4 regions of the Streptomyces sp. CNH287 genome follow, and region 4 is predicted to be linked to each of the others. Evidence: riboswitches for the same ligand, from Rfam matches in the RefSeq annotation. Region 4 holds a riboswitch; each other region holds the start of a gene.
What was found. A riboswitch is a leader RNA that binds a small molecule or an ion and turns the genes downstream of it on or off. The one in region 4 is predicted to bind cyclic di-AMP.
Positions count from the first base shown of each region.

Region 1: another riboswitch for cyclic di-AMP. It lies ahead of H299_RS0103030 (LysM peptidoglycan-binding domain-containing protein); the one in region 4 lies ahead of H299_RS0120310 (M23 family metallopeptidase).
Region 2: another riboswitch for cyclic di-AMP. It lies ahead of H299_RS0122570 (peptidoglycan DD-metalloendopeptidase family protein); the one in region 4 lies ahead of H299_RS0120310 (M23 family metallopeptidase).
Region 3: another riboswitch for cyclic di-AMP. It lies ahead of H299_RS0101280 (LysM peptidoglycan-binding domain-containing protein); the one in region 4 lies ahead of H299_RS0120310 (M23 family metallopeptidase).

Region 1 is NZ_AUKQ01000004.1:30,910-36,228, forward strand. Features, by position in the region: gene H299_RS31900 (hypothetical protein) at 1-422, opposite strand, end outside; gene H299_RS0103030 (LysM peptidoglycan-binding domain-containing protein) at 690-1,448, opposite strand; cyclic di-AMP (ydaO/yuaA leader) riboswitch at 1,451-1,633, opposite strand; gene H299_RS0103035 (endonuclease/exonuclease/phosphatase family protein) at 2,015-3,103, opposite strand; gene H299_RS0103040 (winged helix DNA-binding domain-containing protein) at 3,337-4,500, shown strand; gene H299_RS0103045 (AMP-binding protein) at 4,580-5,319, shown strand, end outside.
Region 2 is NZ_AUKQ01000027.1:39,698-45,016, forward strand. Features, by position in the region: gene H299_RS0122570 (peptidoglycan DD-metalloendopeptidase family protein) at 41-1,168, opposite strand; cyclic di-AMP (ydaO/yuaA leader) riboswitch at 1,182-1,329, opposite strand; gene H299_RS0122575 (PP2C family protein-serine/threonine phosphatase) at 1,667-2,860, opposite strand; gene H299_RS37705 (hypothetical protein) at 2,930-3,493, opposite strand; gene H299_RS0122585 (FAD-binding oxidoreductase) at 3,642-5,093, opposite strand.
Region 3 is NZ_AUKQ01000003.1:301,905-307,223, forward strand. Features, by position in the region: gene H299_RS31525 (DNA repair ATPase) at 1-1,223, shown strand, start outside; gene H299_RS0101275 (YfbK domain-containing protein) at 1,390-2,970, shown strand; gene H299_RS0101280 (LysM peptidoglycan-binding domain-containing protein) at 3,127-3,819, opposite strand; cyclic di-AMP (ydaO/yuaA leader) riboswitch at 3,823-3,979, opposite strand; gene H299_RS31530 (HAD-IC family P-type ATPase) at 4,607-5,319, shown strand, end outside.
Region 4 is NZ_AUKQ01000020.1:40,651-45,969, reverse strand. Features, by position in the region: gene H299_RS0120320 (GNAT family N-acetyltransferase) at 1-1,390, opposite strand, end outside; gene H299_RS0120315 (HPr family phosphocarrier protein) at 1,517-1,798, shown strand; gene H299_RS0120310 (M23 family metallopeptidase) at 1,923-2,795, opposite strand; cyclic di-AMP (ydaO/yuaA leader) riboswitch at 2,809-2,970, opposite strand; gene H299_RS0120305 (M16 family metallopeptidase) at 3,163-4,533, opposite strand; gene H299_RS0120300 (M16 family metallopeptidase) at 4,563-5,319, opposite strand, start outside.

The DNA.
Region 1 (5,319 bases), on a different contig from region 4:
AGCGTCAAAGACCGCTTCTTGTCCTCCGCCGTGAAGTCGGCCGCACCCGAGCGCAGCGCCTTCGCGGTGCCGGTGAACTGCTCCCGCACGAACGACATCTGCTTCTGCCAGCGCTCCTGGAAGGTGGCGATGGCCCGGTCGGTGGCGAAGCCCTTGAGGGTGCCGGTCACCTGCCCGGTCTCCGTCATCACCTCGTCGTCGGCCTTCATGAACTGGCCGCGCACGATCTCCGCCTTGCCCGCCCGCCCGCGCAGCACGGACGCGGTGACGTTGAGCCGCTGCCGGCCGCCCTGGCCGCCGCCCTGCCCGCCCGGATGGCCGGCGCCTCCGGTGGGGCCGCCCAGGTGGTTGAGGCGCATGCTCGTGGACGCCGGCGACTGGTGCGCGGCTGTCAGCTGCGCCCACTCCTCCTCGAACGTCACTCGGTCCTCCTGCTCGATCGTTGCTGGCGCGAATTTCAGCGCGGCAGCCGGAACGTATCGACCCAGGGAGAACAGCAGATGAAGAACAGTGGGGCACTTCCTGAACGCGACGACGGATTCGCGAGGGTGACCGAAGCGGGGCGGAGAGTGACGCCGTCCCGCGTACGCGGCCCCCGCGCGCGCACCGGTCCGCTCCGGCGGCGGGGCCGGGGAGCGGACCGGTGCGGGTGTGCGCCGAGGGCGCGGGTGAACGGCTCAGCAGGCGGCTCAGTAAGGGCCGTTCACGTTGTCGATCGAACCGTAGCGGTCGGCCGCGTAGTTGCAGGCGGCGACGATGTTGGCGACCGGGTCCCGCTGGTCGTTGGCGGTGCCCTCCACGTGGTACGCGGCGAACGTCGGCTGGATCACCTGGAGCAGCCCGATGGACGGGGTGCCGTTCTGGGCGTTGATGTCCGTGTTGTTGATGGCGTTCGGGTCGCCGCCGGACTCGCGCATGATGTTGCGGTGGATGCCGTCGTAGCTGCCCGGGATGCCGTGGGCCTCCATGATCGACAGCGCCTCCTTGATCCAGCCGTCCAGGTTGTCCGCGTACGCCTGGTCGGAGGTCGCTGCCTGGTCGGCCGCGGCGGTCTCGCCGCCCTGCCCGGTGCCGCTCTGGGCGCCGGCGGGGGCGCCGGCCAGGGTCAGCTGCTGGCCGGGGTGGATGACGTCCGGGTTCTCGCCCAGGGCCTCGCGGTTGGCCTCGTAGAGGGCGGACCAGCCGCCCTCCACGTCGTGCGCGGTGGCGATCTTGTAGAGGGTGTCCCCGCCGACGACGGTGTACGAACCCGCCTCGCCGGACTGCTCCGAGGCGGCGGCCGGAGCCGCGGCCGGGGCGGACGCGGCGGCCGGAGCCGCGCTCGCGCTGCCCGCGGTGAGCAGCGGGGCGGCCAGACCGGCGCCACCGATGGTGAGCGCGACGGAAAGCCGGGAAATGTGCCGGGAAGTGAAAGCTGAGCGCGAACGCTTATGGCGGCCACGAGACATGGTGAGTTCCTCTCCGCCGCCTGCGAGGTGAGCTGTCGGATTCGGGCTGGAGATGCCCGGCCGGTCGCCCGTCGCGCCCGAGAGCGCCGGGTGTTCCGGCTTCACCCCAAGCCGGCTGCCGTGAAGCGCAGCGCGGCACTGACCTGGTTCCCCCGCTCCTGCCGTGGGTACTGCTGTGGTTCCCGGCACGGGCGGCAGGATTCGGCGACCCGATCGTGGGGCCCCTGCCATGAGTGCGGAGGCGAGGAAACGTAAACACAGCGATTTGGTGGAGGCAAGGTGCCGGAATGGGTGCGTCCGGAGTAATTCAAGAAATGCTCAACACTGTGCAGTGGATCATTTTCTGAGCGTGAGAGGCGGGCGCCCGCAGTATTTCCAAAAGGGCCGAGGAAAGGGCGACTTGGCGTTTCGGCGGATACCGGGCCGCGTGGTTCCGCCGAGTCGGTGTGACTCCGGACACGGCGCCTGCGGCCGGTTCCTTATATCGGGCTATTCGTGCCGTTCGCGCCCGTTGGTGGCCTTCCGTGCATTCCGGTGATTCCGTGTCCGCCGCGGGACGGGGGCCGTCAGTACATCGTGAGGTCGACCAGCAGGGCCCGGTGATCGGTGCCGGGGAGGTCCAGGAACTGGGCGTCGGCCGCCTCGAAGTGCTTGCTGAGCAGCACGTGGTCGATCTGCGCGCCCAGCGGCGGCGCGGTGGCCGTGGGCCAGGTGGGGGTGCGCGACTGGCCCTGGAGGCGGGCCGCGTCCCGCAGCCCGGTGTCCAGCAGGGCGCGGAAGGCGGCGTGGTCCTGGGTGGCGTTGAAGTCCCCGGCCAGGACCCGGGGACTGTCGGCGCGCGCGGCGGCCCAGCCGCGCAGCCGCCCCAGTTCGCGTTTCCAGGTGCCCAGCGAGCTGGGCTCCGGCGGCATCGGATGGGCCACCTGCACCCGGACGCGGGCCCCGGCGATGTCGACGACCGCGCCGGGCATGGACAGCTGCCCGTGCACCGGCGGCGCCGTCCGCAGCGGGAAGGTGCTCAGCAGCGCGGAGCCGCCCGCGCCGCTGTCCTCGGCGATGACCCGGTGCGGGTACGCCTCGCGCAGCTCCGGCGTACGCAGCGCCGCGGCACACCGGGTGTCGCACTCCTGGACGGACACCAGCTGCGGTCGCTCCCGGCGGACCGTGCGCAGCAGCGCCTCGGTGGCCTGCCCGTACTGGAGGTTGGCCGTCAGCACCCGGAAGCGGGCCGTCGGCGGATGCTCCCGGGGCAGCGGCGCGTCGTCCCCGTACGGCTGGATGTACCACCCGGTCGCCGCCAGCGCCAGCACCGACCAGACGGTCACCAGCCAGCGCCGCCCCAGCACGGCCAGGGCCAGCGCCAGCCAGCCCGGCGCCAGGAACCAGGGCAGGAAGGCCAGCAGTTGGGGGATGGGCGTGGGGCCGTCGGCGTCCGCGCCGCGGAAGGCCAGCGGCACGCTGACGGGCACCAGCAGCAGCGCCGCGCACCACCCCAGCACCCGCCGCCGCCGCGCGCGCCGGGCGCCCGGGGCCCGTGCGGCGGGCGCCGGGCGGGCCCGGTCGGCGCCGCCGTCCGGCGCGTCCGGCTCCTCGCCCGCGGTGCGCCGGATCTCCGGCGGAACCTCGCCCCGGTACTGCTCTTCCCCCGTATGCACACCCTGATGGTGCCTCATCGGGAGCCGTGCGGCGATCACCGGGCGCCCTCCGGGCCGCATGTCGGGGGCGGCAGGGCTGATTCCGGCAGTTGCGGACGGGACGCGTCCGCGAAGGACGCTCCTGCCACGCCTGGCGGGCTCGCACCTCCGCCTGGGACACGAAGCCCCAGGACGCCACTCCCCGGCCCACCAGGAGTTACGGGACGGCCCTGAGCTTCAGTAACGTCGTCGTCATGACGACCGCACCTGTGCTCACCACCCGCGCGCTCAACCGGGCCACTCTCGACCGCCAGCTGCTGCTGCGTCGCGCACCCCTGACCGCGGAGCGGGCGGTGGAGCACCTCGTCGGGCTCCAGACCCAGGTGCCGGCCAACCACTACACCTCGCTGTGGACGCGGGTCGCCGGGTTCGACGCGGAGGACTTCTCCCGCCGGTACGAGCAGCGCGAGTTCGTACGGCTGAGCATGATGCGCGCCACCGTGCACACCGTCACCGCGCGGGACGCCCTCGCCCTGCGCCCGCTCTTCCAGGTGACCCACGAGCGCGGCTTCCGCTCCAACTTCGCCAAGCGGCTGACCGGCATCGACCTGGAGAGCGTCACCGCGCGCTCGCGTGAACTGCTGGAGGAGCAGCCGCTGTCCGCCAGCGAGCTGGGCAAGCTGCTGGTCGAGGAGTACCCGGAGGGTGAGGTGCAGGCCCTGGGCATGGTCGCCCGGCACCTGCTGCCGCTCGTCCAGGTGCCGCCGCGCGGCCTGTGGCAGCGCGGCGGGCTGGCCCGGCACACCACCGCCGAGCACTGGCTCGGCGAGCGGCTCGCCGACACCGGCGGCGCGGAGGAGTCGGCCGCCGCGTTGGAGCGCCTCGTGCTGCGCTACCTCGGCGCCTTCGGCCCGGCCTCCGTCAAGGACGTGCAGATCTGGAGCGGGCTGACCCGGCTGCGCGAGGTGCTCGAGCGGCTGCGCGGGGAACTGGCCGTCTTCCGGGACGAGCAGGGCACCGAGCTGTTCGACCTGCCCGACGCGCCCCGGCCGGACCCGGAAACCCCCGCGCCCGCCCGCTTCCTGGCCGAGTTCGACAACGTCTTCATCGGCTACAAGGACCGCAGCCGGGTGGTGAGCGAGGCCGCCCTGCGGCACTTCTGGAAGGGCTTCGAGGCGCTGCCCGTCTTCCTCTCCGACGGCTTCATCCGGGGCACCTGGCGGTTGGACGCCGACCAGAAGCGCACCCGCGCCACGCTGGTCGTCCGGCCGTTCGGCGGGCTTCCCGGCGCCCGGCGCGCCGAGCTGGAGCGCGAGGGCGGCCACCTGCTCGCCTTCCACACCCCGGGCGCGGTGCACGACGTGCGCTGGGAGCAGTGGGACAGCGACGACCCGGACGCGGACACGGCCGCGGACTGAGCGGCCGGAGACTGGCGCAGCGGGCGGTCGGGGTCCGATGATGGACCGCGCCCGCAGACCGTGCCACCTGGGAGTACCCATGACCTCGCCCGGCCCCACCGACTCCTTCCGCGCCGCCAGGGACACGCTGCTGCACCACCGCGAGGACTACGAGAGCGCCCGCACGCGCTTCGCGTGGCCACGGCCCGCGCACTTCAACTGGGCGCTCGACTGGTTCGACCGGATCGCCGAGGGCAACGACCGCACCGCGCTGCACATCGTCGAGGAGGACGGCGCCGAGCAGCGGATCTCCTTCGCGCGGATGCGGGAGCGCTCCGACCGGGTGGCGAACTGGCTGCGCGCGAGCGCCGGGGTACGGGCGGGCGACCGCGTCGTGGTGATGCTCGGGAACCAGGCCGAACTGTGGGAGACCCTGCTCGCGGCCATGAAGCTGCGGGCCGTCGTCATCCCGGCCACGCCGCTGCTGGGCCCGGCCGACCTCGCCGACCGCATCGGGCGCGGCGGCGCCCGCCACGTGCTGGTGCGGGCCGAGGACACCGGGAAGTTCGCCGAGGTGCCCGGCGACTACACGCGGATCGCCGTCGGCGGCGCGCCGCGGGGCTGGCTCGCGTACGAGGAGAGCGCCGCCGCGCCCGCGGCGTACGAGCCCGAGGGGCCGACCCGGGCCGAGGAGACCCTGCTGCTCTACTTCACCTCCGGCACCACCGCGCAGCCCAAGCTGGTGGAGCACACGCACCTGTCCTACCCCGTCGGCCACCTGGCCACGATGTACTGGATCGGGCTGCGGCCGGGCGACGTGCACCTCAACATCTCCTCGCC
Region 2 (5,319 bases), on a different contig from region 4:
CGTACCGGGCGCGCCTGGCGTACCGGGCGCGCCGGACGCGTCAGACGCTGAGGCCCTTGCCGCGCAGCCAGGCCAGCGGATCGACCGCGTCGCCGCCGCCGGGCAGGACTTCGAGGTGGAGGTGCGGGCCCGTCGAGTTGCCGGTGGAGCCGACGTTGCCGATGACGTCCTTCGTGCTGACGTCGGCACCGGCGGACACCTGCATGGAGGAGAGGTGGCAGTACCAGATCTCCGTACCGTCATCCAGCTGCAGCACGATGCGGTAGCCGTACGAGCCGGCCCAGCCCGCTTCCTTGATCGTGCCGCTGTGGACCGCCTTGACCGGGGTGCCGGTCGGTGCGGCGAAGTCCTGGCCGGTGTGGTCGTTCTGCCACATGCCGCCCGCGGCGCCGAACCCGGAGGTGAGCTGGTAGTTGGAGGTCGGCAGCGTGTAGCTGGCGGCGAGCTTGGCGAGCCGCTCGGCCTCCGCCTTGCGCTTGGCCTCCGCCTCCGCCTTGCGCTTGGCCTCGGCCTTGCGCTCCGCCTCCGCCTTCGCCTCGGCGGTGACCTTGGCCGCAGCCTCGTCCGCCGCCTTCTGGGCGGCGGCTGCCGCCGCGTCCTCGCGGGCGGTGCGGTCGGCCTCGGTCTGCTGCTGTGCGGCCTGTTCGAGGATGCGGGCGCGCAGCGCCTCGCCCGGGTCGGTCTGACCCGCTTCGGCCTCGGTGGTGCTGAGCGCCGCGTAGCTGAGGGGGGCCTGGGAGGCCGCCTGGACGGTCTCGTCCGAGGCGTCCTCGTCGTCGTCCGAGACCAGGCTGCCGACGCCGGGGAGGTCCTCCATGACGGAGAGGTCCGGCATCGAGACGGGGGCGGGCGACTTGTCGCTGGCCGAGGCCATGCCGCCGGCGCCGACCGCGGCGATCACGCCGACGCCGAGCACCGCTCCGCTGCGGGCCATGCCGCCGCGCTGCTTGGCCACCCGGTGGCGGCCCCGCACGGGACGGATGGAGTCCTCGGTCGGGTTCCACTCCTGGAGGGAGTCGTCACGGTCCGGGCCGTAGGCCGGGGCCGGGGACTCGGAGAGCGTTTGCGTGCCGTACCCGCCGTAGTTGTCGCCGGAGCGGTAACCGCGGTCGTCCACCTCGTAGTACGGGTCGTACGAGGGCTCGGGGGCATACGTCTTGGACGCCACTCGGGGCGCTCTCCTTTCCTTCCTTCTCGCCTACCGGGTTAGCTGACGGGTTCGGAGCAGGAAGGTCTCCTACGGGCGCGTCCATGGGCGGGACGTGTCCGATTCACCCCAAGTGGTGGTTCCCCGGCTCCCTCTGCGCGGTGGTATCGCGTGCTGGTTGCTCGCGATGCCGCACTTGCGGGATTAGGCGACGGCGCACGGTGCCGTCTCTCGTGACGGCAGTGACGACCGCGCTGCGTTATCGAACGTTAATAGACTTGCGGCTGAGAATCCAAGTCGTTCCCGGGTTTTTGACTCTCCATTGGCCTGGACTTAGCTGTCAGTGTTGGGCAATTGGGGCAAGCCGTCGGCGGCCGAGATCCCTTCCTCACACCGTCGCTCCTTCCGCGCCGCCCCTGGTCAGCCGCGTCCGGCCCGTACGGCCCTTACGTCAGGCCCGCTTGCCGACCGCGCGCCCCTACAGCGCGTCACCCTCACGGCGAACCCGCCCGGCCCGCCTCACCCGCCGGGACGGCGGCACACCGCGAGCAGCGCCATGTCGTCCCCCGAGTCACCGCCCGTGAACACCCGCACATCCGCGACGATCGCGTCCAGCAGCGCCTCGGGATGGCCGAAGCGGCGGCCCTGGAGCCGCCCGCCCGGGTCGTAGAACTCGCCGCCGTTGTCGCGCGCCTCCGACAGGCCGTCCGTGTAGAGCAGCAGCAGCGCGCCCGGCGGCAGCCGCGCCTCGTCCGCGCGGTCCGGCCAGCGGGCCAGGTCAGCCATGCCGAGCGGGAGTGAGGGCGCGGACGGTTCCAGGTAGCGGGCGGCGCCCTCGGCGAGCAGCAGCGGCGGGGGATGCCCGCGGTTGACGATCCGCAGCCGTCCCGGGCAGCCGGCGGGCACCTCCGCGAGCGCGGCCGTGGTGAAGCCCTCCATCGCTTCCACGTCGCGCCGCCTGCCGCCCTCCCGCTGGAGCGCCCGCTCCAGCCGCGCGGCGACCCCCTCCAGAGTCGGTTCCTCCTCGGCGGACTCGCGGAAGGCCCCGATGATGACGGCCACCGCCTCCACCGACCCCAGCCCCTTGCCCCGTACGTCACCCACGATCAGCCGGGTGCCGTACGGCGTCTCCTGCACCGCGTACAGGTCGCCGCCGATCCGGGCGTCCGACTGGGCGGCCTCGTAGCGGGCGGCCACGTCGAGGCCGCCGATCCGGGCGGGCGGCACCGGCAGCACGGCGAGCTGCACGGCCTCGGCGATGCCGCGCGCGGAGGCGAGCCGCTGCTCGCCGCGCCGAACGAGGCGGTTGATGCCGAGCGCGAGCCCCGAGACGGTCAGCACGGTGGCCACGTGCATCACGGAGTCGCCCTCGTCCGGCGCCCCGGCGACGAACAGCATCGTGACCAGCACGAGCACGGCCAGCGCACCGCACGCCGCCGTCGCCCGCGCGGACAACAGCGGCGCGGCGACCACCGGCGCGGCGGCGAACAGCGCGGCGGGCGTGTACTGGGGCGGCACCGAGAGGTCGACGACCACTCCGGCGACGATCAGCAGCACGGGGAGCAGGCGGTCGTAGCGGCGCGGCACCACCGGGCCGGCGGTACGGGCACCGCCCGGCACGGCGCCGGGGCCCTTGCCGCGCGCGCCGCCGCTCGTGCCGTTATCGACCGTACTGCCGCGGCCCGTACAGCCGCCGCCCGTTTCGTGCGTCACCGTCCCAATCTGCCCGCCGGTCCGCCCGACGGCGACCCGAGCCTGCCCGGCGCTGCTCCGGGTGGCGGCTCACAAGGTGCCGACGCGCTCCCAGGCGGGCTCGCGCGGGCTGACGGGCACGGCCGGGCCGAGCGGGCTGATCTGCTGCACCCGGGAGACCGGCCGCGCGGCGCGGGGCGGGAGCGGGAGCGACTGGGCCGGGGGGCTCGGTGCGGGGGGCGGCGTGGGCGGCGGCGTCCCGGGCTCGGCTTCGGCACTCCGGTCCGGGGGGAGCGCGGCACGGACCGGGGCGGCATGGACGGGCACGGGGACGGGGTACGCCTCGCGGGGGTCGTACGCGGCGGGCGCGTCGTACGGCTCGGACGCGTCGTACTGCTCGGACGCGTCGTACTGCTCACCCGGCTGGGGCGCGTCGTATCTCCCGTACGCGTCGTGCCTGCGGGCGTGCCCGGCGGCGCGGCCACGCGGTGGGTCGCCCTCGCCCGGCAGGGTCCGGCCCGCCCGCGACCACTCGTTCAGCAGGGCCTCGTAGATGGGCGATCCGAGGGAGCGGGCCGGGCCGCGCGGAACCGTTTCTTCTTGCCCATCAGGGGCCGCCGTCCAGTGCTTCAACTGCTTCAGCATCACTGCCATGACGTGACCAACGACCCGCGGCGGGCCCGGTCACCCGGCCAGATCAGCCGCGTCACCCGGACGGGTGCCGGGGCGGGCCGGGGCGGGCCGGGCAGGGACCCCGCGCGGCCCCGGCCCGCACCCTGGCCCACCCCGCCCCGGCCCGCCGTCAGGAGAGGTCGGTGGCCGGCGTGCGGAAGAGCCCGTCCGGGTCGTGCCGCCGCCGGATCTCGGTCAGCCGGCGCCGCACCTGCGGCTCGTACGCGTCGCGCACCTCGCCCGCATCCGGCTCACCGAAGAGGAAGTTGAGGATGCGCCCCTCCTTCCGGTGCTTGAGCCGCTCCAGCAGCGTGCGGTGGAAGGCTGCCGCGGCGGGCGCGTCGAACTCCCCCGCGCCTCCGGAGAGGACGCTCAGCGAGTACCGCGCATCGCGGTTGCCGACGGCGTTGCCCGCACCGGGCGCACGGGAGAGCGCGCCGCCGAGGTGGGTCAGCTGCACCACGCACATCACCGGCGCCTCGTATCCGGCCCGCTCGACGAACTCCCGCACCTCCTCGACGTCGAACCCGGCGGACCCCGAGGAGCCGTCCGGCCCGCTCGGCCCGCTCGGCCCGTCCAGAAGCACGTTCGTGCCCGTGTACGCGTGCGGGTCGACGGGGTCGCTGTGGATCGACGGGCTCTCGGTGTACGGCATCTCCCGGAGCGTGTCCGCCAGCGGCGGACCGACCGCGCGCAGCGGCGCCACCAGCCGCTCCCCCTCCGCCGCGCTGCCCGTGAAGGCGACCCGCAGCTGCGCCACGTGCAGACCGCGCAGCGGCTCGGGGACCTCCGAGACGGCGGGGAGGACGATGAAGGCGAGGGAGGAGGTCAGCTCCTCGGGCAGCTGGACCGTCCAGTCCCGGTAGACGGTCAGCAGTTCGGCGCTGACGGAGGCGTCGAACAACAGCGAGCCCCCGTAGAGCCGGGACACCGGCACGAGGCCGACCTCCAGCGCGGTCACCACCCCGAAGCCGTCCCGGCCGCCGCGCAGCGCCCAGAACAGGTCCGCGTCCGCGGTCGCATCGGCGTTCGCCTCCGCGTCCACGTCCGCGCCGACCCGCCGGAGGGTGCCGTCGGGGGTGACGACCTCGATCGCGTGCACATGGTCGGCGGTGTATCCGTAGGTACGGGCGAGCAGGCCGATGCCGCCGCCGAGCGAGAAGCCGACGACGCCGCTGTGCGGGGCGCTGCCGTTCAGCGGGGCCAGGCCGTACGGGGCAGCGGCCTCGATCACCTGCTCCCAGCGGGCCCCCGCGCCGACCCGGACCGTCCGCGCCTCCGGGTCGACCCGCACCTCGTCCATCCGGCGGGTGCTGATCAGCACGCCGCCCTCGGCCGCAGCCGACCGGCCGTGTCCCGTCGCGTGCACGCGCACCAGGAGCCCGCGCGCGGCGGCGAAGGACACGGCGGCCTGTACGTCAGCCGCGTCGAGCGCGCCGACGGCGTACGCGGGCCGCGCCTCCAGCCCCCTCTGGAAGCCCGCGGTCTCCGCCTCGTAGCCCTCGTCGCCGGGGGTGAGGACCGGTCCGCGCACCCGCTCGGCCAGTGCCGCCGCCGGGTGCCCGGTGTCGTGTTCGTTCATCGCGCTGCTCCGTCCTGATGCGCCGGCGCCCTTCGCCTGCGGAGCGCAGCGTCGCAGTTGAACCTGACACCTGCCGTCAACATTTCCGAGCAGGCGCGAGGCGGGGGCGGAGTGGGGACGGGACGGGGACGAGGGGCGCGTCTTCCGAATAACTCTCACGAGTGTTTCAATTGAAGCGAACGTTCAATTTTCTCACCGGATCTGTCCCCGCATCTGTCACCGCGCC
Region 3 (5,319 bases), on a different contig from region 4:
GCGTCCCGGCGCACCGCGCTTACACCCGGCGGCGCAACGCCCTGCTGGCCGCCGAGCGCGACCGGCTGCGGCTGGACGCGTACGAGGCGCGCGTCATGTCCTCCTTCGTCCGCAACCGGCTCATCGACGAGGTGTACCTGCCGCTCATCGGCGACAACCTGGCCAAGCAGCTGGGCACCGCGGGCGAGGACCGGCGCACCGACAGCCAGGGCCTGCTGCTGCTCCTGTCGCCGCCGGGCTACGGCAAGACGACCCTGATGGAGTACGTCGCCTCCCGGCTGGGGCTCGTCTTCGTCAAGGTGGACGGCCCCGCGCTGGGCCACCGCACCGTCTCCCTGGACCCGGCCGCCGCGCCGGACTCCGCCGCCCGCCGCGAGGTGGAAAAGATCAACTTCGCGCTGGAGATGGGCAACAACGTCTTCCTGCACCTCGACGACATCCAGCACACCTCGCCGGAACTGCTCCAGAAGTTCATCCCCCTGTGCGACACGCAGCGCCGGATCGACGGCGCCGAGGGGACGTACGACCTGCGGGGCAAGCGGTTCGCCGTCTGCATGGCGGGCAACCCGTTCACCGAGTCCGGCAGCCGCTTCCGCATCCCCGACATGCTCGCCAACCGCGCCGACGTGTGGAACCTGGGCGAGGTGCTCAGCGGCAAGGACGAACTCTTCGCGCTCAGCCACATCGAGAACGCCCTCACCGCCAACCCCGTGCTGGCCCCGCTGGCCTCCCGCGAGCGCGCCGACATCGACCTGCTGGTGCGGCTCGCGCGCGGCGACGCCACGGCCCAGCCCGACCGGCTCAGCCACCGCTACCCGGCGGCCGAACTGGAGCAGATCCTCTCCGTGCTGCGCAAACTCCTGCACGTACGCGAGACCGTGCTCGCCGTCAACGCCGCCTACATCGCCTCGGCCACCCAGGACCAGGCCGCCCGCACCGAGCCGCCCTTCCTCCTCCAGGGCTCCTACCGCAACACCAACAAGCTGGCCGCGCGCATCGTCCCCGTCATGAACGAGGCCGAGCTGGAGGCTGTGCTGGACGACCACTACCTGGCCGAGGCGCAGACCCTGACGACCGGCGCCGAGGCGAACCTGCTGCAACTCGCCGAGCTGCGCGGCCGGATGACCGCTCAGCAGCGGTCGCGCTGGGCGGAGGTCAAGCGCGGCTACGTCCGGTCCCTCTCCTCGGCCGCCGGGACCACCGACCCCCGGCGGCCCGCCTAGGGCGTGTTTCGGCACGGTCCCGGCGCCGCCTCCCGGCGGCCGTCGTCGAGCGCCCGTCGCCGTTTCGCAACGCATCCGTGACGCCCCCGCCGAGTCCCCGCCGCCGCCTCGTACGTCACACCGCTGACACCGACGAGGCGGCCGAAGGGCCGGATGGGGGACCGACATGAAGTACCGGGGAAGGCGGCTGGCGGTGGCGCTGGCGGCGGGCGCGGCACTGCTCGCCGGGTGTACGAGCGGCGGGGACGCGCCGACGAGCCTTGCGGACGACAAGGCGCGGGGCGGCGCGAGAGACGGCGCGCGCAACGAAGCGCCCCTGCCCGGCGGCACCAACGGGCCACCGGCCGGGTCGCGGGAGAGCGGCGAGGGAGGCGACGCCAAGGAGCGGAAGGGCGAACAGCGGGAGAGCGCGCCGAGCAAGGCCCCGGACTACCGCTCCACCTTCGGCCTCGACGTGGACACCGCCTCGTACGGCTATGCGCGCCGCACCATCGGGGACGGGCGGCTGCCCGCGCGCGACACCGTACGTCCGGAGGAGTTCGTCAACAGCTTCCGGCAGGACTACCCGCAGCCGAAGGGCGACGGCTTCACGGTCACGGCCGACGGCGCGCGTGCCGGCGGCGACGGGTGGTCGCTGCTGCGGGTCGGGCTGGCGACGAAGGAGGAGCCGCCGGGGGCCGCCGCGCGCCGGGCGCCCGCCGCGCTCACCTTCGTGATCGACGTCTCCGGCTCGATGGCCGAGCCGGGCCGCCTCGACCTGGTCAGGTCGTCGCTGAGGTCCGCGGTGGGGCAGCTGCGCGACAAGGACTCGGTCTCGCTGGTCACCTTCAGCGACGAGGCCCGCACCGTGGCGCCGATGACCCGGCTGGACGGCGACGGCCCGCGCGACGACATCCGCGAGGCCGTCGACGGGCTCCGGCCCGAGGACAGCACCAACCTGGCCGCCGGGATGCGGAAGGGCTACCAGGAGGCGGTGGACGGCAAACGCGCCGGCGCCACCAACCGCGTCGTCCTGCTCTCCGACGCCCTCGCCAACACCGGCGACACCTCGCCGGAAGCCATCCTCGACCAGGTCGCCGAACACCGCGCCGAGCACGGCATCACCCTCTTCGGCGTCGGCGTCGGCAGCGACTACGGTGACGCGCTGATGGAACGCCTGACCAACAAGGGCGACGGGCACACCACGTACGTCGCGGACAAGGAGGAGGCGACGAAGGTCTTCGTGGACGAACTGCCGCGCCACACCCAGCTGCGCGCCCGCGACGCCAAGGCGCAGGTGGTCTTCGAGCCGTCCACCGTCGAGCAGTTCCGGCTGATCGGCTACGACAACCGGATGGTGGCGGACGAGGACTTCCGCGACGACCGGGTGGACGGCGGCGAGATCGGCCCCGGCCACACGGTGACCGCGCTCTACGCGGTACGGCTCAAGGAGGGCGCCGAGGGCAAGGTGGCTACCTCCACGGTGCGCTGGCTCGAACCGGAGGACCGTACCCCGCACGAGAAGTCGCGGACGGTCGGCACGGACGCGCTGCGCGGCGACCTGTGGGAGGAGGGTGCGCCTGGCCTGCGGCTGACAGCCGTCGCCGCCTACTTCGCCGAATCGCTGCGGGGCGGGGAGCACGGGCTGCCCGGTGCGCCGACACTGCGCCAACTGGCCGGTCACGCCCGGGACATCGCCTCGCGCACGGAGGACGAGGAGGTCACGCGGCTCGCGGACACCATCGACCGGGCGGACGGGCTGGGCTGACGCCGGGCGGCCCGCCGCGGGGCGGGGCGGGCTGTTCGCCGCCTGCCGCGGGGCGGGCCGGGCCCGGACGGGCGCAGCCCGCGCCCCGGGGGGACAGAGCGCGGGCTGCGCGATCAGGGGCCACCGCGGGCCCGCCGACCCGCGGTGGCACCGGGCTCAGAGCGAGAGGCGCTGGCCCGGCATGATCAGGTCGGCGTCGCCGCCGATGACCGACCGGTTGTCCTGGTGGAGCTGCTTCCAGGTGGTGCCGTGAGCGTCGGCGATGGTGCCGAGCGTGTCACCGGACCGCACGGTGTAGTCGCCGCCGCCGGACTGCTGCTTGGCCGGCTGCTGGGGCTGCGCGGCCTGCGGCTCCGGCTGTGTCTCGGGCTGCGGCTGCGGTGCGGCCGGGGCCTTGGGCTGCTCGGCGCTCCCGCCGCCGCCCTCCTGGGCGCTGCCGGAGTCGCCGCCCGGGCTGACGTCCGCCGACGGGCCGCCCGAGGTGAGGCCCCCGGCACCCGCGCAGGCCCAGGCGCCCGGGCCCTGCATGGCGAGCAGCTTCTCGGCGACCGCGATCTGCGCTTCCTTGCTGGCCTGGTCGGCGCGCGGCGCGTACTGCGTGCCGCCCGCCGCGGCCCAGCTGGACTGCGAGAACTGGAGGCCGCCGTAGTAGCCGTTGCCCGTGTTGATGGACCAGTTGCCCCCGGACTCGCACTGGGCGACCTTCTCCCAGGTGTCGACCGAGGCGGCCTGGGCGCCCGTGGCGGACATCAGCGGCAGGGCGACGGCGGCACCGGTGACCCCGGCCAGCGTGGCGATGCGGACGGCCTTGGCCGGACGACGGTGACGGCCGCGAGCGGAAAAGAGCATGACGATCTTCCTCACCGACGCCTGCGAGGTGAGCTGTCGGACCCGGGCCGGATGAGTGCCCGCCCGTGCGCGGCTGCGCACGGTTTTCGCCCCTAGCCGCTCCCCGAAGGGCGCGGCGCTTACCTGGTTCCCCCGCTCCTGCCAACGGCGCTTGCGCGACGATTGCCCCCCCGGCCGCCGGCAGGATTCGGCGTGACGGCCCAGGGCGCCCGTCAGTTGACGAGCAGAGCGACCGTAAGCACACCTCCGCGACAGGTACAAAAACCGGCATCTGCCATCTATCGGCTCAACCGGAGGGCGGGAACCGGCGTCCTCGCAGGTGGTGCGCTCCACGGAGGAATGCGGCAGCCGGTCTGCGCGGCGGGTGGCGGGAGAGAAGCCTCACACCGTGGTACTACTCGCTCGGGCCCGACTCCGACCCAGGTACGGGGGGCGATGGATACCTGGGTGGCTGGCGGAAGATCACCCCGGCCGATTACTTTCATAGGGGTCCGGGGCGCCCGCGTACGACGCGAGCACCACCCCGCGCCCTCCAGCAGCACCGGCGCCGCCTGGCGCCACCACCCCGTATCACCTGGCAGCACCCGGCATCACCCGTTACAGACACCGCACGACCGCATATGAAGGGGCCCGCAGCGTGGCTGAGCAGCAGCTAGACACCGTCGGAGCGGAGGGCGCCACCAGCCCGCCGGCGGAAGCGGAGGCGCCGCCCGCGCCCGCCCACTCCGCGCGCGGCCTGACGAGCGCCGAGGTCGCCGAGCGCGTCGCCGCGGGCCAGGTGAACGACATGCCGGTGCGCTCCAGCAGGAGCATCGGCGAGATCGTCCGGGGCAACCTGTTCACGCGTATCAACGCGATCATGGGCGTGCTGTTCGTGATCATCATGTCCGTCGGCCCGGTCCAGGACGGCCTGTTCGGCGGCGTCATCCTGGCCAACACGCTGATCGGCGTCATCCAGGAGGTCCGCGCCAAGCGCACGCTGGACCAGCTGGCCATCGTCGGCGAGAGCCGCCCGCTGGTGCGGCGGGACGGCGTCGCGGTCTCGCTCACCGCCGAGCAGATCGTGCTGGGCGACGTCATCGAGCTGGGACCGGGTGACAAGATCGCGGTGGACGGCGTGGTGGCCGAGTCCGCCGACCTGGAGGTCGACGAGTCGCTGCTGACCGGTGAGGCCGACCCGGTGCTCAAGCAGCCGGGCGACACCGTCATGTCGGGCAGCTTCGTGGTGGCCGGCGCGGGCGCGTTCGCCGCCACCCGGGTCGGCCGCGACGCGTACGCCGCCCAGCTCGCCGAAGAGGCCAGCAAGTTCACCCTGATCAGCTCGGAGCTGCGTGCGGGCATCAACACGATCCTGAAGTTCGTGACGTACGCGATCATTCCGGCCGGTATCGCCCTGGTGATCAGCCAGCTGACCGTGGGCAACGACCAGGACGACATGGCCGAGGCGATCCGGCGCATGGTCGCCGGGCTGGTGCCGATGGTGCCCGAAGGGCTGGTGCT
Region 4 (5,319 bases):
TCGCGTCGGGCGTGCGGGAGGCGGGGGCCGCGTGGCCGGGCGGCGGCGCGCTGCCGCTGTGCCGGGCGCCCTTGACGACCACGACCGGCTTGCGGGTGGCGATGCGCCGCGCCAGGCGGGTGAACTTGCGCGGGTTGCCGATCGACTCCAGGTACATCAGCACGACGTCGGTGTCGGGGTCGTCGTCCCAGTACTGGAGGACGTCGTTGCCCGAGACGTCCGCCCGGTTCCCCGCCGACACGAAGGTCGAGAGCCCGGCACCGCGGCGGTGCAGCCCGGCCAGCAGTGCGATGCCGATGGCGCCCGACTGGGTGAACAGGCCGATGCGCCCCCGGCCGGGCACGGCCGGGGAGGGTGTGGCGTTGAGGCGGACCTCCGGGTCGGTGTTGATCAGCCCGAACGCGTTGGGCCCGATGACCCGCATCCCGTACGAGCGGGCCTGCCGTACCAGCGTCCGCTGCTGCTCCCGGGTGAAGTCGGCGGCGAGGACGATGAGGCCCTGCACGCCGTGCTCACCGCAGTCGGCGACGACGGAGGGCACCTCGCGGCCGGGCACAGCCAGGACGGCGAGGTCGACGCCCGAGGGGATGTCGCGCACCGAGCGGTGGGCCTCGTGGCCCGCCAGCCGCGCGCCTGCCCCGGCCGACCTGTTCACCGCGTGCACGCGCCCCGTGTAGCCGGCGGCCCGGAGGTTCTCCAGCACGGAGCGCCCTGCCCCGCCCGCCGTGCGGCTCACCCCGACGACGGCGACGGAGGCGGGTGCCAGCAGGCGGCGTACGGAGCGGCCCTCGGCGCGCTGCTCGCGGGCGCGCATCACCGCGAGCGACTGCTCGGTGGGTTCGAGTCCGAAGGTGAGGTGGACCGAGCCGTCCTCGAAGCTGCGGCGCTGGGAGTAGCCCGCGTCGGTGAAGACCTTGATCATCTTGGCGTTGGCGGGCAGCACCTCGGCGCTGAACCGACGGACTCCGCGCTCACGGGCGACCGCGGCTATGTGCTCCAGGAGGGCGGACGCCACCCCGCGGCCCTGGTGGTCGTCCTGGACGAGGAAGGCCACCTCGGCCTCGTCCGCGGGGGCGGAGGCGGGACGGCCGGTCGCGTCGATGCGGTCGTAGCGCACGGTCGCGATGAACTCGTCCCCGATGGTGGCGGCCAGCCCGACCCGGTCGTCGTAGTCGTGGTGCGTGAAGCGCCGCACGTCGCGGTCGGAGAGACGCGGGTAGGGCGCGAAGAAGCGGTAGTACTTCGACTCGTCCGAGACCTGCTCGTAGAAGGCGACCAGCCGGTCGGCGTCATCGGGCGTGATGGGCCGAATCCGGGCGGTGCCGCCGTCGCGCAGCACCACGTCGGCTTCCCAGTGGGTGGGGTAGGCACGTTCCGCCGGGGTCCGCATGGGTTCAGGGTAGCGAGGGGACGGGCGGGCGGACCGGGCGCGGCACGGCGGAGCGGGTACCTGCGGGGGCGCGGCCGACCACATGCGAGACTGGTCTAGACAACCTACGATCCGAAGGGCTGAACCATGGTTGAACGCCGTGTCTCCGTCGGCTGGGACGAAGGTCTCCACGCCCGCCCCGCCTCGATGTTCTGCCGTGCGGCCGTCGCGGCGGGCATCCCCGTGACCGTCCGCAAAGGCGACGGCAGCGCGGTCAACGCCGCGTCCATGCTCGGTGTGCTGGGCCTGGGTGCGGAGGGCGGCGAGGAGATCATCCTCGCGTCCGACGCCGACGGCGCGGAGGTGGCGCTCGACCGGCTGGCGAAGCTCGTCGCCGAGGGCCTGGAGGAACTGCCGGAGACCGTCTGAGCCGCGGCGGACCGGCGGGGCCTGCCGTGTGGACCGTACCGGGCACTTCGCCCCGGCGCGGTCCACACGGCAGGCCCCTCGTACGCTCCAGGGCCGGTCAGGTCAGGTCAGGCGCCAGGTCCGGTCAGAGTGCGACGCCGTGCCCGCGCAGGTACGCGACCGGGTCGATGTCCGACCCGTACTCCGCGCCCGTGCGGGCCTCGAAGTGCAGGTGCGGTCCCTGGGAGTTGCCGGTGTTGCCGGAGAGGCCCAGCTGCTGGCCCGCGGTGACCTGCTGACCGGGCGTGACCGCCACGGACGACAGGTGCCCGTACTGCGTGTAGGTGCCGTCCTGGTGCCGGACGACCACGTTGTTCCCGTACGCTCCGGCCCAGCCCGCCTCGACCACCTCACCGGCGCCGACGGTGCGTACGGAGGTGCCGGAGGCGGCGTGGAAGTCGACCCCGGTGTGGGTGCCCGAGGACCACATGCCGCCGCCCACGCCGTAGGGCGTGGAGACGTACGAGCCCGCCACCGGCAGGACGTAGCCGCCGGCCGCCGCGGGGCGCTGCGCCGCCGGCTCCTGCGGGGCACTGCGCGCGGCACGCGTCTCCGCCGGGCGGGACCGGGCGGCCCGCTCGGCCGCCTTCTCCCGGGCGCGCTCCGCCGCCCGCTCCCGCGCCTGCTCGGCCCGCTGACGCGCCTCCGCCTTCGCGGCGGCCTCGACGGCCGTCCGGGCGGCGGCGTCCTCCTGGGTGTGGGCCTGTTCGACGAGCGACTCGGCGAGGTAGTCGCCGAGCACGGGCGTCTGCGGCAGCGGCGTGTCCGCCGGAGCCGGGGTGTCCGGGGCGGTGTCGGGCGCCGGGGCCTGCGAGGGCCGGGACGCGGCGAGCGCCGGGGACGCGAGTGAGCCGACGACGCCGACGGTGGCGAGGCCCGCCACTCCGGCCAGCTGCGCCCTCGTGCGAGAGGCGCGGGCCGGACGTCGGTGCTTGCCCGTGGCACGGGTGAACGCCATGAGGCGGCGTACTCCTTTCCCTCCTTCTCGCCTACCGGGTTAGCTGACGGGTTCGGAGCAGGAAGGTCTCCTACAGGCCGCCTCGCGGGAGGCCGCCCGATTCACCCCAGGGACTTCATGGTTGGGTCCCCGGCTCCCCTGGCTCGCGCCGTGGGGGACTCGGCGATGGCTGTACGTCGGCCGCGGTCGCGGGCACTTCTGATGCACAGCCGGACCGACGCTAGAGCGGGCCGGGGTGAACTGCCAAACGAATCCGGCTGTTTGTCGCGTACGCCACAGTGGCGCCCGAGCGGCACAACCGGCGCGGCCCCCGCCGTCCCGGGTGGGACGGCGGGGGCCGCGCGGGCTTCGGCGCCGGGTCCGAGGCTCAGGTGCCGGAGACCACCGTCACCTCGCCGATGCCCAACTCCCGCACCGGATCGGCGATCTGCGCCGCGTCACCGACCAGGATCGTCACGAGCCGGTCCGCCGGGAAGGCGCTGACGGCGGCGGCGGTCGCCTCGACCGTGCCCGTCGTGGCGAGCCGCGCGTAGGTCTGGGCCTGGAAGTCGTCCGGCAGGTGCTGCTCCACCTGGTCGGCCAGGGTGTCCGCGACGGCCGCGGCCGTCTCGTACTTGAGCGGGGCCACGCCCACGAGGTTCTGCACCGCGACGTCGCGCTCCTCGTCCGTCAGGCCCTCGGCGGCGAGGGTGCGCAGCACCTGCCACAGGTCGGCGAGCGCGGGCCCGGTGACCTCCGTGGCGACCGAGCCGCTGATGGCGAGCATCGCGGCGCCCGTGCCGTCCGGCGCGGACCGCAGCACCTGGCCGAAGGCGCGCACGCCGTAGGTGTAACCCTTCTCCTCCCGCAGCACCCGGTCGAGCCGGGAGGTGAGGGTGCCGCCCAGGCAGTAGGTGCCCAGCACCTGGGCCGCCCAGACCTGGTCGTGGCGGTCCGCCCCGATCCGGCCCAGCAGCAGCTGGGTCTGCACCGCGCCCGGCCGGTCCACGATCACGACGCGGCCGGTGTCGTCGGCGGTGATCGGCGGCATCGGCAGCGGCTCGGCCGCCGAACCCGCCCAGGCGCCCAGCGTGTCGGCCAGTTCCTTGTCCAGGTCGACGCCGGTCAGGTCGCCGACGACCACCGCGGTCGCGGTGGAGGGCCGTACGTGCGCCTCGTAGAACGCGCGGACCGCCGCCGCGTCGATCCGCTCCACCGTCTGCGCGGTGCCCAGCCGGGGCCGGGACATCCGGGACTCGGGCGGGAACAGCTCCTTGGACAGCTCCATGGCGGCGCGCCGGGCCGGGCTGGCCAGCTCGTGCGGGATCTCGTCCAGCCGGTTGCGGACGAGCCGCTCGATCTCGCTGTCGGGGAAGGCGGGGGCGCGCAGCGCGTCGGCGAGGAGGCCGAGCCCCTTGGACAGCCGGGAGACCGGGACCTCGAGGGAGACGCGCAGGCCCGGGTGGTCGGCGTGGGTGTCCAAGGTGGCGCCGAAGCGCTCCAGTTCGGCGGCGAACTCCTCGGCGTCGTGCTTGTCGGTGCCCTCCGTCAGGGCCCGCGCCATGAGGGTGGCGACGCCGTCCAGCCCGGCGGGCTCGGCGTCCAGCGGGGCGGGCAGGTTGACGTCGACGGCGATGACCCGCTGGCCGGGGCGGTGGCAGCGCAGCACCGTCAGCCCGTTGGGCAGGGTGCCCCGCTCGGGGGCGGGGAAGGCCCAGGGGGTCGGCTCGCCGCCGACCGGCCGGGGGTGGAAATCCATCGTCGCCCCCGCGGGGGTGTTGCTCTCGCTCACTGAACGGTCTCCTCGGCTGCGTTCTCGTCCGCTTCCGCGGTGTCGTCGGCGGGCTCGGCCTGCTCAGCCTGCTCGGGGGACTCGGTGGGCTCGTACACGAGCACCGCCCGGTTGTCCGGACGCAGCCGCTCGGCGGCGACCGCCCGCACCTCCTCCGCCGTGACGTCCAGCACCCGGCGTACCGCGGTGAGGGCCAGCTGCGGGTCGCCGAACAGTACGGCGAACCGGCACAGTTCGTCCGCACGGCCGCCGACGGTCGCCAGCCGGTCCAGCCACTCGCGCTCCAGCTGGGCCTGTGCCCGCTCCATCTCCTCGGGGCTCGGCCCCTCGGCCGCGAACCGGGCCAGCTCCTCGTCGACGGCGGCCTCGATCTCGGCGACCTCCCGGCCGCCGGAGACCTTCACATCCAGCCAGCCCAGCGACGGGGCGCCCGCCAGCCGCAGCAGTCCGAACCCGGCCGCCACCGCGCTCTGGTCGCGCCGCACCAACCGGTTGTGCAGCCGGGAGGACTCACCGCCGCCCAGCGCGGTCAGCGCCAGGTCCGCCGCGTCGCCCTCCCGCGTGCCGTCCGAGGGGAGGCGGTAGGCGGCCATCAGCGCGCGCGCCGGGACCTCCTCCTCCAGCACCTGGCGCTTCTCCTCACCGAGCGTGTCCGGCAGCGAGCCGTCCCGGGGCGGCTGCTTGCCGTCGTGCGCGGGGATCGAGCCGAAGTACTTCTCGATCCAGGCGAGCGTGCGCTCGGAGTCGATGTCT